DNA from 4 places in the Glutamicibacter sp. NPDC087831 genome. Region 1 is predicted to be linked to each of the others. Evidence: riboswitches for the same ligand, from Rfam matches in the RefSeq annotation. Region 1 holds a riboswitch; each other region holds the start of a gene.

Evidence for each region. Region 1 has a riboswitch for S-adenosylmethionine ahead of ACIOJF_RS16875 (O-acetylhomoserine aminocarboxypropyltransferase/cysteine synthase family protein). Riboswitches for the same ligand answer to the same signal wherever they lie in the genome.
Region 2: it holds a riboswitch for S-adenosylmethionine, as region 1 does, so the genes downstream of both, ACIOJF_RS13455 (acyl-CoA dehydrogenase family protein) here and ACIOJF_RS16875 (O-acetylhomoserine aminocarboxypropyltransferase/cysteine synthase family protein) in region 1, are expected to answer to the same signal.
Region 3: it holds a riboswitch for S-adenosylmethionine, as region 1 does, so the genes downstream of both, ACIOJF_RS10345 (OsmC family protein) here and ACIOJF_RS16875 (O-acetylhomoserine aminocarboxypropyltransferase/cysteine synthase family protein) in region 1, are expected to answer to the same signal.
Region 4: it holds a riboswitch for S-adenosylmethionine, as region 1 does, so the genes downstream of both, ACIOJF_RS13515 (methionine ABC transporter ATP-binding protein) here and ACIOJF_RS16875 (O-acetylhomoserine aminocarboxypropyltransferase/cysteine synthase family protein) in region 1, are expected to answer to the same signal.

What each region holds. Positions count from the first base shown of each region.
Region 1 covers NZ_JBIUVH010000006.1:143,523-147,366, forward strand. Annotated here, with positions in the region: gene ACIOJF_RS16865 (DUF1852 domain-containing protein) at 1-236, opposite strand, end outside; gene ACIOJF_RS16870 (LysR family transcriptional regulator) at 359-1,300, shown strand; SAM riboswitch class I at 1,533-1,623, shown strand; gene ACIOJF_RS16875 (O-acetylhomoserine aminocarboxypropyltransferase/cysteine synthase family protein) at 1,711-3,024, shown strand; gene ACIOJF_RS16880 (cystathionine gamma-synthase) at 3,021-3,844, shown strand, end outside.
Region 2 covers NZ_JBIUVH010000004.1:96,258-100,101, reverse strand. Annotated here, with positions in the region: gene ACIOJF_RS13460 (LLM class flavin-dependent oxidoreductase) at 1-623, opposite strand, end outside; gene ACIOJF_RS13455 (acyl-CoA dehydrogenase family protein) at 681-2,012, opposite strand; SAM riboswitch class I at 2,028-2,119, opposite strand; SAM riboswitch class I at 2,387-2,488, shown strand; gene ACIOJF_RS13450 (ABC transporter ATP-binding protein) at 2,494-3,315, shown strand; gene ACIOJF_RS13445 (aliphatic sulfonate ABC transporter substrate-binding protein) at 3,403-3,844, shown strand, end outside.
Region 3 covers NZ_JBIUVH010000002.1:831,448-835,291, forward strand. Annotated here, with positions in the region: gene ACIOJF_RS10340 (L-idonate 5-dehydrogenase) at 1-777, shown strand, start outside; gene ACIOJF_RS10345 (OsmC family protein) at 854-1,405, opposite strand; SAM riboswitch class IV at 1,437-1,558, opposite strand; gene ACIOJF_RS10350 (DEAD/DEAH box helicase) at 1,699-3,844, shown strand, end outside.
Region 4 covers NZ_JBIUVH010000004.1:112,018-115,861, forward strand. Annotated here, with positions in the region: gene ACIOJF_RS13505 (hypothetical protein) at 1-277, shown strand, start outside; gene ACIOJF_RS13510 (WxL protein peptidoglycan domain-containing protein) at 315-1,358, shown strand; SAM riboswitch class I at 1,656-1,746, shown strand; gene ACIOJF_RS13515 (methionine ABC transporter ATP-binding protein) at 1,865-2,884, shown strand; gene ACIOJF_RS13520 (methionine ABC transporter permease) at 2,881-3,576, shown strand; gene ACIOJF_RS13525 (MetQ/NlpA family ABC transporter substrate-binding protein) at 3,606-3,844, shown strand, end outside.

The DNA.
Region 1 (3,844 bases):
ACATTTGCGGAAATGATTTCCAATTCAAGACAATAGCGGTCGCCTTGGGGATTGTCCCAGTGAGCGAGGGAATTGAAACGGCGGTTGATCATTGTCAGGGCATTGCGAAGGTTCTCTTCGCGGCGCTCTCCACGCGCCAAGTTGGCGAAGTTTGTCGTGGTTCGAGAATTCGCAGAAGGGGAATAATTCTCGTCGAATCTTGTGGTGCTAATGCTGAAATTTAATGCGTCTGCCATGATGGCCAATCTGTATTTGGGAGGCCTGGGCAGGCCGAGGGGAAGTCGTTGCGTCAATCATGCAGGGTGATTCTTGATATCAGGTAACTCGATATAACTATGGATTCATATAGACTCTGGCTATGGTTCAGGGAACAAATGGCTTGACACTTCAGCAGCTGCGCTATTTCGTGGCGGTGGCCTCCGAGGGGTCCATCTCCGCCGCCGCCGACCTGATCTACGTCGCGCAGCCCAGCATGTCGGCGGCGATGAAGGAGCTTGAATCACGGGTGGGGCGCACCTTGCTGGTGCGCTCGGCCAGGGGAGTGACGCTCACCGCCGAGGGCGCAGAATTCCTTGGCTACGCCCGGCAGGTCCTGGAGCAAGTGGAGCTGCTGGAGCATCGCTACCTCGGCCGCCCCTCCGCCAGGCGGCTGCTGGGCGTCTCCACCCAGCACTACTCATTTTCTGTGGACGCGTTTGTCCGGATGGTCCAGGCCAGCGGCGCCGAGGAATACCAGTTTTCGCTCCGCGAGACGCGCACCGAAGAAATCATCGAGGACGTGCGCACGCTGCGCAGCGACATCGGGATCCTCTACCTCAACGACTTCAACCGGAAGGTCATTGACAAGCTGCTGCGCGAATCCCGGCTGGTCTTCCACCCGCTGTTCCTGGCCGATCCGCACATCTTCATCTCGCGCAGCAACCCGCTGGCCACCCGAAGCCAGGTCACGCTCGAAGACCTCGAAGACCTGCCGCGGCTGACCTTCGACCAGGGCGCGAATAATTCCTTCTACTTCGCCGAGGAGGTGCTCTCCACCCGCTCCAGCCAACGCGAAATCCAGGTCTCCGACCGCGCTACCATCTTCAACCTCATGATCGGCCTGGGCGGGTACACGATCTCCACCGGCATCATCAGCGACGAGCTGGATCCCTCCATCGTCGCCATCCCGCTGGCGATCGAGGAGCGCATCGAGATCGGCTGGATCGGCCACGCCGCCATTCCGCTCACCGACCAGGCCCAGCGCTATCTGCAAGAAGTCCGCACCGTGGTCGCCAGCTTCGGGGTCGAGGTGCTCGGCTGAGCCGCCCCAGGCGTAACTCTCGGTCATCGATCGCCGGCCCATCGTCACAAACTTCCGGCAGAACCCCTGCATCACGCTGATTCCGCTCAAAAGCTCGCGTCATAAAGTGGCACCGGCCACCGCGTCATCATGACAAGTTCACGACATATGAAGCTTGGCGGCCTTGTATGAAGCCGGCCGCCCGATAGCGCTTGCACCCCTCGCAGCCCATGGCCAACCATGGAAGAACAACAAACCATCAAGAGCGACTAAGAGATCTGGCTCGTTGACGTCGCAGCAACCATCGGGAAACCGAAAGGTGCTAATGCCAGGAACGATGGAGCAGTTCCGAACGCGTTTTCGCGCTGTGCTTCGTGCCTTTGCACGATGCCTAATCGGTGCACTCCCTCGCAGAAAAACGAGGAGGAGCCATGAGCCAGGAAACCGACGCGGTGCACGCAGGGTACCGCCCGAGCGGAGACTTCCGCCCGATGCTGCCGCCACTGCACAATTCCGCAGCCTACCAATTCGCATCGCATGCCGAAGCGGTCGAGAAGTTCGCGCTGCGCCAGGCCGGTTTCACCTACTCGCGCACCGGCAACCCCACCGTCTCGATCCTCGAGCAGCGAGTGGCCGCGCTGGAAGGCGGCGCCCAGGCGGTAGCCACCGCCACCGGCCAGTCCGCGGTCGCCCTGTCCCTGCTGGCCCTGACCCAGGGTCCCAAGCACATCGTGGCCTCCTCCTCGCTCTACGGCGGCACCGTGGATCTGCTCACCGACACCTTCGCGGACTTCGGCATCCGCATCAGCTTTGTCGACCAGGCCGATCCGTCCGCCTGGGCCGCTGCCATTGAGTCGGACACCCGGGCGTTCTTCCTGGAGTCCGTCTCCAACCCGCTGTGCACCGTGGCCGACCTGCCCGCCATCGCGGCGATCGCCCACGAGCACAACATCCCGGTGGTGGTCGACAACACCCTGGCCACCCCGCTGAATGTGCGGCCACTGGAAATCGGTGCCGACATCGTGGTGCACTCGGCCACCAAGGGCCTGGCCGGGCACGGCTCGGTGCTCGGCGGGGTGGTGGTGGACTCGGGCAAATTCGACTTCTCCGATGCCGCCCGCTGGCCGCAGATCGCCGCCCCGCGGGTGCGCCTGAACAACACCTCGCTGCTTGAGCGCCACGGACCGGCCGCCTACGCGATGCTGGTGCGCTCCAAGTTCCTGCACGACCTGGGCCCGACCCTCGCTCCGGCCAGCGCCCAGGGAATCCTGGCCGGAATCGAGACCCTGCCGGTGCGTGCCGGGCACGTGCAGCGCAGTGTCACCACGCTGATCGAAAAGCTCTCCGCTCATCCGGGCATCGCGGCCATCCACCACCCATCGCTGCCCACCCACCCGAGCCACGAGCTGGCCGCGAAGATCACCCCGAAGGGCACCGGCTGCGTGCTGGCCATCGAGCTGGCCCACCCGTCGCTGGTTTCCCCGGTGATCGACGGGCTGGCGCTGATTTCCCTGGCCGCGAATGTGGGGGACACCCGCACCATGGTCTCCCACCCGGCCACCATGACGCACTGCCGGCTCTCGGAGCAGCAGCTGGCCGCCGCGGGCCTGAACACCTCCACCCTGCGCCTGTCGGTGGGATTGGAAGACCCCGCCGACCTGCTCGCAGATATCACCCAATCGCTGGATCACGCACTGGCCGCAACCCAGGCCACCGCCGGCACCAAGGAAGCGAGTTTCGCATGAGCGGCTTCAACACCCTCGCCGTGCACGCCGGCCAGCACAAGGACCCGCACACCGGTGCGGTGATCCCGCCGATCTACCAGACCAGCACCTTCATCCAGGACGGCATCAACGTGCTGCGCGCCGGGCACGAGTACTCGCGCGGCTCCAACCCGACCCGCAACGGGTTCGAATCCCAGCTCACCGCGCTGGAAGGCGGCACCGCCGGCTTCTCCTTCGCTTCGGGAATCGCGGCCGAAGACGCGCTGCTGCGCGCAATACTGGCGCCAGGCGATCACATCGTGCTGGGTGCCGACGGCTACGGCGGCACCAACCGGCTGATCTCCAAGCTGCACGGCAAATGGGGGATCACCTCTTCGGCGGTGGACATCACCAACCTGGCTGCGGTGCGCGCCGCGATGCGCCCGAACACCGCGCTGCTCTGGGTGGAAACCCCGTCCAACCCGCTGCTGGGCATCGCCGACCTGGCCGGCTGGGCTGCCATCGCCCGCGAACACGGCGCCCTGCTGGTGGTGGACAATACCTTCGCTACCCCGTATCTGCAGCGCCCGCTGGATTTCGGCGCCCACGCGGTGGTCCATTCCACCACCAAGTACATCGGCGGGCACTCCGATGTGCTCGGCGGGGCCGTCATCGTGGCCGATCACCTGCACCGCGGGCAGAGCCTGGCCGAAGCCGTGGGCTACCAGCAGTTTGCCGGGGGCGCGGTCTCCGGTCCGCAGGATTCCTACCTGGCCGCCCGCGGGCTGAAGACCCTGGGCCTGCGCATGGAACGCCACGGGGCTACCGCCTCCACCCTGGCCCGCTGGCTCGATGACCAGCC
Region 2 (3,844 bases), on a different contig from region 1:
TACTTGCCTTCGTGCTCGATCGGGTGCACCTTGGCCGGGTCGGTGTAGACGCCGGTGGCCTTGTCATTCTGCACCGCGTCGTCTTCCCACGAGCCTTCGAGCAGCTTGTAGACCACCTCGAGGTACTCATCGGCGTGGTTGTAGCGCTCGTCGTGCTCCATCTGGTCTTCCTGGCCCATATTGCGGGCGGCCGAGGGAAGGTAGCCGGTGACGACATTCCAACCCACGCGGCCGTTGGTCAGGTGGTCCAGGGTGGCCAAGCGGCGGGCGAAAGCGTAAGGGTGCTCATAGGCGGTGCCCGCGGTGACGCCGAAGCCGAGGTTCTCGGTCACGGCGGCCATGGCGGAAACCAGCATCATCGGGTCGTTGACCGGTGCCTGGGCGCCGGAGCCCAGCGGGGTGACGTTGGTGCCCTTGTACACGTCGTAGGTGCCCAGCACGTCGGCGAGGAACAGTCCGTCGAACTTTCCCTTTTCCAGCACTTTGGCCAGGTGCGTCCAGTAGCCCAGGGTGTTGTAGGTCGAGGCCTTGTCCTGCGGATGGCGCCACAGGCCCGGCGACTGGTGCACCACGCAGTTCATGTCGAATGCGTTGAATAGGATCTCGCGCTTGTTCTCGCTCATGGCTTTGCCCCCATAGGTCGGTAATCGTGGAAAGTTGCTGGTTTGCGTCGCAGGCCCTCAAGCCCGCTGGGTTGAATCTTCGCCGGTGACGGACAGCCGCTGCGGCTGGACCCCGTTGATCTCGTAGTCCCCGACGATGCGCGCCTTGTAGATCGCCGGGTTATGCGTGGCGATGGTGCGCGCATTGCGCCAGTGCCGGTCCAGGTTGCAGCCGCTTCTGGTGGACGAGGCTCCCAGTCCGTCGAAGAGCTTGCTGGTCACGCCGATGGCCAGTGGCTGCACCACGGTTTGCGCGCGGTTGGCGGCCAGCTCGCATACTGCGTAGCGTTCTTCGTCGTTCAGTCCCGGGTCGCCCAAGGCGGCTTCAACTTCGAGTACCGCGCCGATCACCACGGAGTCGGCAGCGAAGGACTCCGCGGAAACTTCGCCCACCAGCTGGAGGACCTGGGGTTCCTGGTATACCGGCACCCCGGTTCCGGTGGTGAAGATGCGGGTGCGCGCCTGCACCGCGCTACGCAGGTCGTTCAGCGCGGCGCGGGCGATGCCGGCCTGCACGGCCATGAGCACCAGCTGGAAGATCGCCGCTTCGGAGTCATTGGTCTGCTGCGGCATGAAGCAATCCACCGGGACCTGGTGGAATTCGGTGGTGCCGGTTCCGGTGAGGCCCTGGCCGAACCCATCCCAGTCGTCGAGGATCTTGACGCCGCTGCGCTGGGTGGAGACCACGGCGATCTGGCGGCCGGCGAGCTCCGGGTGGGCCACGGCAACGGTGGTCCAGTCGGCAAAAATGGTGCCGGTGCAGTAGTACTTTTCACCGTCGATCACCCAGCGCCCGTCCACGGTGCTGGCCTTGGTGTTCAAGGTGCCCAGGGCGTTGCCACCGCGTTCGGTGTAGGCGTTGCCGATAATCTGCCCGGCAGCGATGCGAGCGACCCACTTCTTGCGCAGCTCTTCGTCCTCCAGCGCCAAGACGTTCTCGACGAATGCGACATGTGCACGCCACAGCTGGCCTACGTGGGAGTCCGCCTCGGACAGCTCGATGAGCAAGCGGAAGACATCCACCAGCCGTGCGCCGTAGCCCCCGTCGGCAACGGAAAGGCGCAACGCACCGAACCGCTCGCGATTCAGCAGGCCTACCTGCTCGAAAGGAAGCACGCGGTTCAAGTCGCGGTCCTTGGCGGTTGCGGCGATCTGCGCAAAAACGGGACGGAAGATTTCGGCCAGCCGGTCGTATTGCTCATCCGCACTTGGTCCGGGGGTGATTTTCAGCAATTGCCTAGTCGGCAGCTGTTCTTCAAACTTGTCCAGGTCCATTGCGGTGGCCTGCGAAGGGTCACTGAGCTGGTTGAAGTCCAGTCCGAGGGCATTGTGCGATTCACCAATAGGCATCAGGGTTCTCAATTCTTTCCATCGGTCCTGGCGGTAGCACCGTCCCGCTATTGGGGTGGTTGCTGCGGCGTCGTGGAGCCAGATCTCTCAGCCGCTCTGGATGGGTCGTAATTCATTTGTAACGGTAATAAACCGGTGATTCCAACCCGCGAAGTCACATTTCGTCCCAGTGCCGGAAGTGCCCATCTTCAAATTTCACAGCCTAATCCGTGTCCTGCCGAAGATGAGTTGCAAAGTTTTGCTTAATGTCGAGCAAACCGGCCTGCAATAAAATAAATAACGAAATTTCTGGGCAATGTGACGTAGTTGTCGAAGATTTTTTCATATTACGCAAGATTTGCGTTCAAATCGTTCGACTCGTTGTAATGGACACGTAACCATCCCGAGCGGCCGAGAGATCTGGCTCGTTGACGCCGCAGCAACCACCTTTGGAGTTTTGCTCTGCAGGCCGGTGCTACCGCCAGGACCGATGGAGATGAACATGACTCTTTCCTTTGCAGCGCCCGAGGCAGCTTCCGTTGCCTCAGCTTCAAGCGCCCTGGACGTGCAGTTCAGCAACGTGTCGCGGACCTTCACCACCAAGATGGAAAGCCGCACCGTCCTGGCCGATATCAACCTGCAAATTCCAGCAGGTCAAGTCGTGGCCATTCTTGGAGCCAGCGGTTGCGGAAAATCCACGCTGCTGCGTTCAGTATCGGGCTTGGACCACCCCACCACCGGCACCATCCGCACCGGCACCCGCGAGGTCACCGGCATCAACGAGTTATGCGCCGTTGCCTTCCAGGAGCCCCGGCTGCTGCCATGGCGCTCGGTTCGCCAGAACATTGCACTGGGCCTGGCACCGGAAACCGATAAGCGCTCCGGCAACACGCTGATCGAGGAGTTGATCGAGCTGACCGGTCTGAGCCATGCAGCCAGCTTGCGCCCACGCGAGATCTCCGGAGGCATGGCGCAGCGGGTTTCGCTGGCTCGCGCGCTGGCTCGGCGCCCGGGTGTATTGCTTCTTGATGAACCCTTCGGCGCCCTCGATGCGCTGACACGCTTGAAGATGCAGGATCTGCTGCTCTCGATTCACGCATCGTTCCCCACCACCGTTCTCATGGTGACCCATGATGTGGACGAGGCGTTGACTCTGGCTGACCGCGTGATTGTTCTGGGGCGAGGCGCTGGGCATAGTGCAGCGGGCGTCATCGAAGATCTGTCCATCTCAGCTGGGCATCCACGCCGGCATACCGATGAAAAGTTCGTTGCAGATCGCCTGCACCTATTGCGCCTGCTCGGCGTCGACCCAACCAACCACTAGTCCCGGCCACGCCGTGGGTCCCGAACCATTCGGCGGCCTCTTTGCCTTTCACCTACACCGCTTGCACGCACAATTCTAGGATTCTCCATGCTTTTGAACCGTCTCACCCGCCGCACTGCATTGTCCGCCGCCGCCTTGATCGTTGGCGCAATTGCCCTGACCGGCTGTGCTGGCGAAAACGCTACAGCCTCCTCGGATGGTCAGACCCTGTCCATCGACTTTGCCACTTACAACCCGCTGAGCCTGGTGCTCAAGGAAAAGGGATGGCTGGAAGCAGCCGCCAAAGAACAGGGCGTAAATGTCGAATGGATCCAGTCCGCTGGTTCCAACAAGGCCAATGAAGCTCTTCGCGCCGACGCAATCGATGTTGGTTCCACAGCCGGTTCCGCTGCGCTCCTGAACCGTTCGAACGGTGCACCCATCAAGACCATCGCACTGTATTCGCAGCCGGAATGGGCGGCCCTGGTAGTGGATAAGGACTCGAAAATCGAGTCCGTTGAAGATCTCGCTGGCAAGACCGTGGCCGCTA
Region 3 (3,844 bases), on a different contig from region 1:
GCCGTGCACCCGGCAACACCAGGTGAGACGGGGGAACCCTACCCGGCCGACCGCCCGAATCTCTCCCCGGGGTGCACCTACCTGGGCTCGGCCGCCCGCTACCCGCACACCGAGGGCGCATTCGCCCGCGAAATGAACCTGCCATCACGCATGCTGCGTGAGCTGCCTGCTGGCTTAGCACTGCGCGATGCGGCACTGGCAGAACCGGCTGCGGTTGCTTGGCATGCGGTGTCGCGCGTCGGCGAAGTCGCCGGCAAGAAGGCGCTGGTTATTGGTGCTGGCCCGATCGGAGCTCTCGCTGTAGCAGTGCTTAAACGAGCCGGGGCCAGCGAAATTATCGCGGTAGACATGCACGCCAAGCCGCTGGAGATTGCCAAGCAGCTCGGTGCCACCTCCACCCTGCGCGCCGATGGCCAGGAAGCAATCGCCCAGGTGGGCGCGGACGTGGTCATCGAGGCCAGCGGCACCTACCGCGGATTGGCCTCCGCGGTGCGCGGTGCCGTGCGCGGCGGTCGAGTGGTCATGGTCGGGTTGCTGCCCTCAGGAGAACAACCCGCACTCATTTCGCTGGCTATTACCCGCGAGCTGGAACTGGTTGGTTCCTTCCGCTTCAACGACGAAATCGACCATGTGCTTGCTGCCCTGGCCGACGGTTCACTGCAGGTTTCCGAGGCGGTAACCCACGAGTTCCCGGTCGCCGATGCGCTTGAAGCCTTCGAAACGGCCAAGGATTCGGCTCGCTCCGGCAAAGTCCTGCTGAACTTCCTGGGGCAATAGTTGGCTTCAGCTAGAAGTGCACCGCGGCGGCCCCTGAAGTCGGGGGCCGCCGCGGTGCTTTTTAGTTCAGCGAACTCTAGTTGGTCTCTGCGATGCTTACCGCGGTTGTCACGGGCACCGGATTGGCGAAGAGGTCCAGCACCGGGCAGTGTGCATCCACTGCGCGGCGCAGTTCTTCATAGCGTTCAGCTGATTCCGGTCCGGCAATCCGGATGTCCAGATCCACCGACGAGAAGCCGGGGCGGATGGTCTGGTCGATGCCGAAGAGTCCGCGGACATCGAGGTGGCCATTGGCCTGGATCTTCACGTCGTCCACCTGGATGCCGAGGTTCTGCGCGTACAAGCGGTAGACCACAACCTGGCAGGAGATGAGCGCTCCGAGCGCGTATTCCACGGGGCTTGCGGCCAGGTCGCTGCCGCCCAGGGCAGCTGGCTCGTCGACCTGGAAGGTGTGCTTGCCGGAGACAATGTTGCTGGCTACCGAATCGAAGCCTTCGCCCTCGACGGTGAAAGTCAATTGGGCACTTTGCGGGGCAGCCGAAATTCGTTCGCCCCAGCCCTTGCCTGCTTCCTGCAGGCGCTGTGCGCGGTCTTCGGATACGGTTGGGGCAGATGCTGCATTAGTCATGGGGAATTGATCCCCTTTCTGGCGCAAGGGGCGCCATCGCTTACGCATCTTGGCGTTCAAGATGCGTCGAATCTTCACCTGGGGCACCCCGCACAATGACGCAGGAGGGTTGCCGTCCACTCAGCCAGGGCTCAAAGAGTGGAACTCGTGATTCAGTGATTAATTTCTATCGGTTGCAGGGCCCGCGGGTAAAGGGCAGAAGTAACTTTTCGTCACCGGGCATCTTGCTTTCCGGCTCGCTAAGATGGAATCTAGCTCTCGGGCGCCCACTGCACGAACAATGAACGGCGAGTATGGAATTCCAGCTGACACTTTCTGCGGCCCAGACCTTGGTGACCGAATCCGAATACAACCTGGGCCAATTCCTGTGTGATTCCGGAAAAGTGCAGATCGCCAACCGGGTAATGCGCCCGGGATCTACCCGCATCTCCGGTGTGGTGCTGCGCGAATCGGTGATGGCCCAATTGGAAATCACCGCGGGCAATATCAGCTTCACCAGCTTCTGCGGCAAGCATCCGGGGGTTCAGTCCTGTGAAGACGTCGCCGCCTTGCTCATTGAGGTCACCACCGAAGAAGACCAGGGCTTCTTCGTCTCCGACTCCGGGGTGGATCCCCACGCATGGAAACGCAATAGCAAGCCGCAGTGGGAACGCACCCTTGACCGTCTGCTTCCAGTCATTTCCGATGAGCCGCTGGTTGCCGAAGAACCGCTGGGATTGATCCTGAAAGTGGTCAGCGAACCGCGTTATGGCGGCGAGGACGCGCTGACCTTGCAGGCACGCCCGGCCCGCCAGGGCACCAAGAGCCCCTGGATCCAAACCGGGATCAGCTGGCGCAATGTCGCTTTTGATACGCGGTTCTCCAAGAAGCAGCGTCGTGCGGTCGTTGAACTGGACCGGTTGCGTGAACACGTTGAACAAGATACTTATCGCCATTCGTGGGATCCCAAGGAGTGGATCTCCTTGATGGATCTTCCAGGCCAGGACCTGCTGGATGCGTTCGAAGCCCTGCGTGAAGCTGGAGTGCAGATCGTCAACGGCGGTTCTACGGCCAAGGCCCCGGTGGAGTTCAGCGAGCAACCAGCCATGGCACACGTGGATGTGCGTCGCGGTGAACATGGCCTGAGCATGGAAGGGAAGCTGCGCGGGCCGAGCGAAGAGCACGTCTACCTCTTGCCCATAGGCACGCCGCCGACCTTGTTGGCTTACGCGTCCAGCCCCTTGCCGAAGGCCAGGGAAATCGGTTTGGCCCGGTTCGCTGAACCGGTCACGAAGGAACTGGCCACATTTATTGAATCCGGTGCGCAATCCATCCCGCAGGAAGGCGTTGAGCTTTTCGAGCGCCAGCACCTGGACCGATTGCGCCTGATGGCACCGTTGAAGAGCGAGGATGACAGCTACAGCATCCCTGTTCCAGCACGCCCCAGCCTCAAGCTGTCCCTGGAGAGCATCCGAACTCCGCTGACCGTGAGCTATTCCTGGGAGTACGCCTCCGCGGGCCCCCGCCAGTATGCCGTGGAAAAGGAAATTGCTGCTTCGGTGCAGGACAAGCTCGGCGCGCAGGCTTCCTTGGGGCAACTGACCTCTTCAGGAATCTTCCCGCCGAAGGAATTCAGCACCTCCGAATCCATCGATTTCTTGGTCTACGCATTGCCGCTCTTGGCAGAGCATCCCGATGTGGTCGTTGAAGAGCAGAACAGGCTGCCGAAGTACCGGATCAGCCACGCGCCGGCCGCTGTCAGTGTCGAAGCCGGCGAAAGCACGGGGGACTGGTTCGACTTGTCTGTGGAAGTGCTCCTGGACGAGACCAAGGTCCCGTTCCCACTGCTGCTGGAGGCCTTGACCAAGCAAGATGAGTATCTCGTCCTCGATGACCTTACGGTGATCCCGATTGATGGTGCAGATTTCACGCAGCTGCGCCAGCTGATATCAGAGGCCGGGGAGCTGGGCACGGTGCAGGGCGATACGATCCGCATCCATAAGTTGAGCATCGACTGGTGGCAAGAACTGGTGGATCTGGGCATTATCGAAGCCCAGCACAACCAGTGGCTGCAGACCATGAAGGCGCTGCAAAGCGGTGAAGAAATGCAGCCGGTCCAGCTAGCGGAAACGTTCAACGCTGAACTGCGCCCGTATCAGGGCCACGGCCTATCCTGGCTCAACTTCTTGCGTACCCATGATCTCGGCGGCGTCCTTGCCGACGATATGGGTCTGGGCAAGACCGTCCAGCTGCTGGCTTGCCTTGAACAAGCGCGCGTCGAGGATCCTGCCCAGAAATTCCTGGTGCTGGCTCCTACCTCGGTGGTGGGCAACTGGATCAATGAGGCGCAGCGATTTGCGCCGCAGATGAGAGTCACCGGCATCACTTCAACAGCTAGAATGAGCGGCCAAAGCATGGCGTCGCAGATCGGTGACGCCCAATTGGTAGTTACCAGCTACA
Region 4 (3,844 bases), on a different contig from region 1:
GGATGGCAAGGCCACAGACTTCACCGACGGATCCAACGCCTTCGGCGCCAAGGCTCTGGGCTGGACTCCGGCCGGCGCGGGAACCACGGGCGTTGTCAGCCTGGGTGCGGCCGTGGCGCCGGCGACCGGCAATGGCCTGTCAGCTACCGCTCCGCTGGCCTCGGCAACGGGCGCATCCGAAGCCGTTTTGAACACCGGCATCCAGCTGCTGGCACCGGCTGAAGCCGCTGCCGGCAACTACAGCTCGACTCTGACGATCACCGCCATCCAGAAGTAGAGTTCCAGCTTCACCGGCGGCACGCACAGCGTTCCCCGTGGTGCGTGCCGCCACCATTTCTGCCGACCACATTCCCGAGGAAAAGATGTTCCAGCAATACGCCACCCGCAAGAACTTGCGACACCGTGCAACGATCAGTGTGCTCGCGGTAGCCATCGCCACTGCCCTTACGGCGCCGGCTGCTCATGGCGATGACTTGTCGTGGGGCACCAACCCGGGCGGCACAGAAACCCGGTCGAGTTTCGCCTACGATCTCGAGCCCGGGGAACAGGCCCGGGATTCCTTCGAGATCACCAACTACGGGACCGAAGAAATTTCACTGGCCGTCTATCCCGCAGACGGTGCGACCACCAGCAACGGGTCGCTGGAACTCTCCGAGCGAACCGACCTGGCTACTACCGTGGGCGCGTGGATCGAGGTAGACCAAGCTGAAGTAGCCTTGGGACCGGGGGAGAAAACCTCGGTCGAATTCACTGTCGAAATTCCAACGGACGCCGCGCCGGGGGACTATCTGGGTGGCATGGTTTCGTCCTATATCGATACCTCGGCTGGAACCGTGGTGGTCGACCGCCGACTGGCCACGCAGCTGGCTGTCCGAGTCGGTGGCGAGGGAGCAGTCAAGCTGAACGTGTCGGCAGCCAGCGCCCAGGCGCCCATCGCGTGGAACCCGTTCGAACCGGTTGATGCCATCGTGGGCGCAACCGTGGCCAACGAAGGGAATCTGCGGGCCCGGGGCAGCTACACGATCACTGCATCTGGCCCCTTCGGCTGGGGATCCACATCGTCCGAATACCAGCTCGATGAACTGCTACCCGGGTCCATTGTGGCAATCGAACAGCAGCTGCCGGGACTCTGGCCGCTGCTATGGCAGCAGGTCGAAGTTAGAGTGAACGCCGAAGACATCGACTCATTGCCGGCCGGGTTCAGCACAGCTTCGACAACTTTCTGGTCCATCCCAGCCGGATGGATCCTGCTTCTGGTCGCAGTTATTGCGGCATCAATTCTCTTGGGAGTCCGGCGGTCCCGGCGTTGGGAAGCCGACGACGAGCTGGAAGAACCTGTTGCGGTGGAAAGCAACTAGTCCGACTAATGCTGAACGGGTTCGTCGTCGCTCCCAAATCATATGTGCGCAGTCCGTGGCCATTGGCCGCGGACTTAGCAATTTAAAGCTCGGCAATCGATCGCAAGGACGGCATCCAAGTCAATGTTTTGCCGTAATTGCAGTCGTAAATAGTCACAAGATGCTATATGACGTGGAAAATGACGCGAATCAAGGACACGGAAACACGTCACGGGGTTTCATGACGTTTTGCTGACTTCACGCTTGGTCACAAATTATTCCGTGCTCGACACTGAAGTTGTTCAAGATATTGAACGCCACCCATCCAGAGCGACCGAGAGACCTGGCTCGTTGACGTCGCAGCAACCACCCGAATCGCGGGACGGTGCTACCGCCAGGACCGATGGAGCAGTGGCTGCCACCGGGCCACGCCAAGCCGCGAGCCGGCGCAACTTCGGCCCCGGGCAGTGCCTCACGGTGCAACAGCCAAGGAGAATTATGGAGCGCATCGCCCAGGAGCATGCAGCATGATCGAGATCAAGGACCTGCATAAGCACTACGACACCGCGCAGGGGCGCATCGAGGTGCTCAAGGGGATCGACCTGTCGGTGCCCGAAGGCTCGATCACGGCCGTGGTCGGCCCTTCCGGGGCCGGGAAATCGACCTTGTCCCACTGCATCTCGCTGCTGGAGAAGCCCAGCAGCGGGCAGATCCTCGTCGACGGCAAGGACCTCGGCGCGCTGTCGGGCAAGGCCCTGCGCTCCGAACGCCGCGCCATCGGCACGATCTTCCAGAACTCGGCCCTGCTGAGCCGGCTGAGCGTCGCCGAGAACGTGGCCCTTCCGCTGCGGAACCTCGGGGTGGTTCACCATGAAATGCAGCAACGGGTGGCCCAGCTGCTGGACCGGGTAGGGCTGCTGGAAAAAGCGAACGCCTATCCCGGGCAACTTTCCGGCGGGCAACGGCAGCGCGTCGGCATCGCCCGGGCCCTGGCCCTGCGCCCGCGGCTGCTGCTCTCCGACGAAGCCACCTCGGGCCTGGACCCCGAATCCACCCACCAGGTGCTGGGGCTGCTGGATTCGTTGCGCAGCGACCTGGGACTGTCCATCATCCTGATCACCCATGAGATGGATGTGGTGCGGCATGTGGCTGACGAGGTCGCCCAGCTCGCCGGTGGACGCATTGCCGAGCACGGAGCCCTGCATGAGCTGGTGGCATCCCCGGGTTCGGAGACCGGGGCGAAGCTGCTGCCGCTGCGGGCCGAGGACCTGCCGGCAGGCTTCGACTACGCAGTGACGGTGGCCTACCGCAAAGACCGGGTCGATCCCGGCTGGATCTCGCGTCTGGGCATCGAACACGGGATCGCGGTGGCCCTGTTGGGCGGCGCCGTCGAGGCGCACCATGAGGGGACCTTGGGCCGCGTGCGCTTGGGCGTGCGGGGCGCAGCCCCTGAGTACCTGATCCGGTTGCTGGACGGGTGGGGCCTGCAAACCGACCCAAGCAGCCTTGCCCGCAACAACCACGAACTGGTGGAGGCCAACGCATGAGAATCCCCTTTGAAAGCGCAGCGGTGGGCACCGACACTCCGTGGCAGCAATTGCCCGAGTTGATGCTGCCGGCCTACGGCCAGACGTGGGCCATGGTCGGAATCGTCATGGCCCTGGTCATCAGCCTCGGAGGACTGATGGGCATCGCGCTGTACAACACCGATCGGCAGGGGCTCTTCCCTCGGGCGCGCCTGCATGCGGTGCTCAGCTGGATCGCCAACATGGGACGCTCCTTGCCGTTCTTGGTGCTGATGGCAGCGATCATCCCCTTCACCAAATGGGTCACCGGCACCACCATCGGCATTGCGGCGGCCGCCGTGCCCATGACCATTGCCGGCATCCCGTTCTTCGCCCGGCTGGTGCAGAACGCGCTGAACGACCTGCCCAGGCACAACCTGGCCGTAGGGCTGGTGACCGGCGGTTCGACCGCGCAAATCATCGGCACCACCCAGATCCGCGAGGCGCTGCCGGCCCTGGCCTCGGCTATCACGCTGAACACCATCTCGATGATCGAGTACTCGGCCATCGCCGGAACCATCGGGGCCGGCGGCATCGGCTATCTCGCTGTGACCTACGGCTACCAGCGCTTCGACATGAACGTCATGCTGGCGACCATCGTGGTGCTGATCCTGACCGTGCAAATTGTCCAATTCCTCGGCGACCGCATCGCCCGCGCCCTGGCGCGTCCCTGAATACCATCGACGAACGAACGAGCGAGACCATGACTACACCGCACGCCGGGCACGACCACGGCTTCACGCTGCGCAAGAACCGCAATGCCCTTCCCTGGACCATCGCCGCCCTCGCGGCCGTGGCCGCCCTCATCCTCGGTGTGCTGCTGGGCCAGCAGCGCTCCGCCCCTGCCGCTGCTTCGGCCGCCGGAAGCCAGACGAAGTTCACCGTGCACTTCGAACCGGCCATGGCCGGCGAGGAGAAGATCCTGGATTTCGTGGCGCAGGA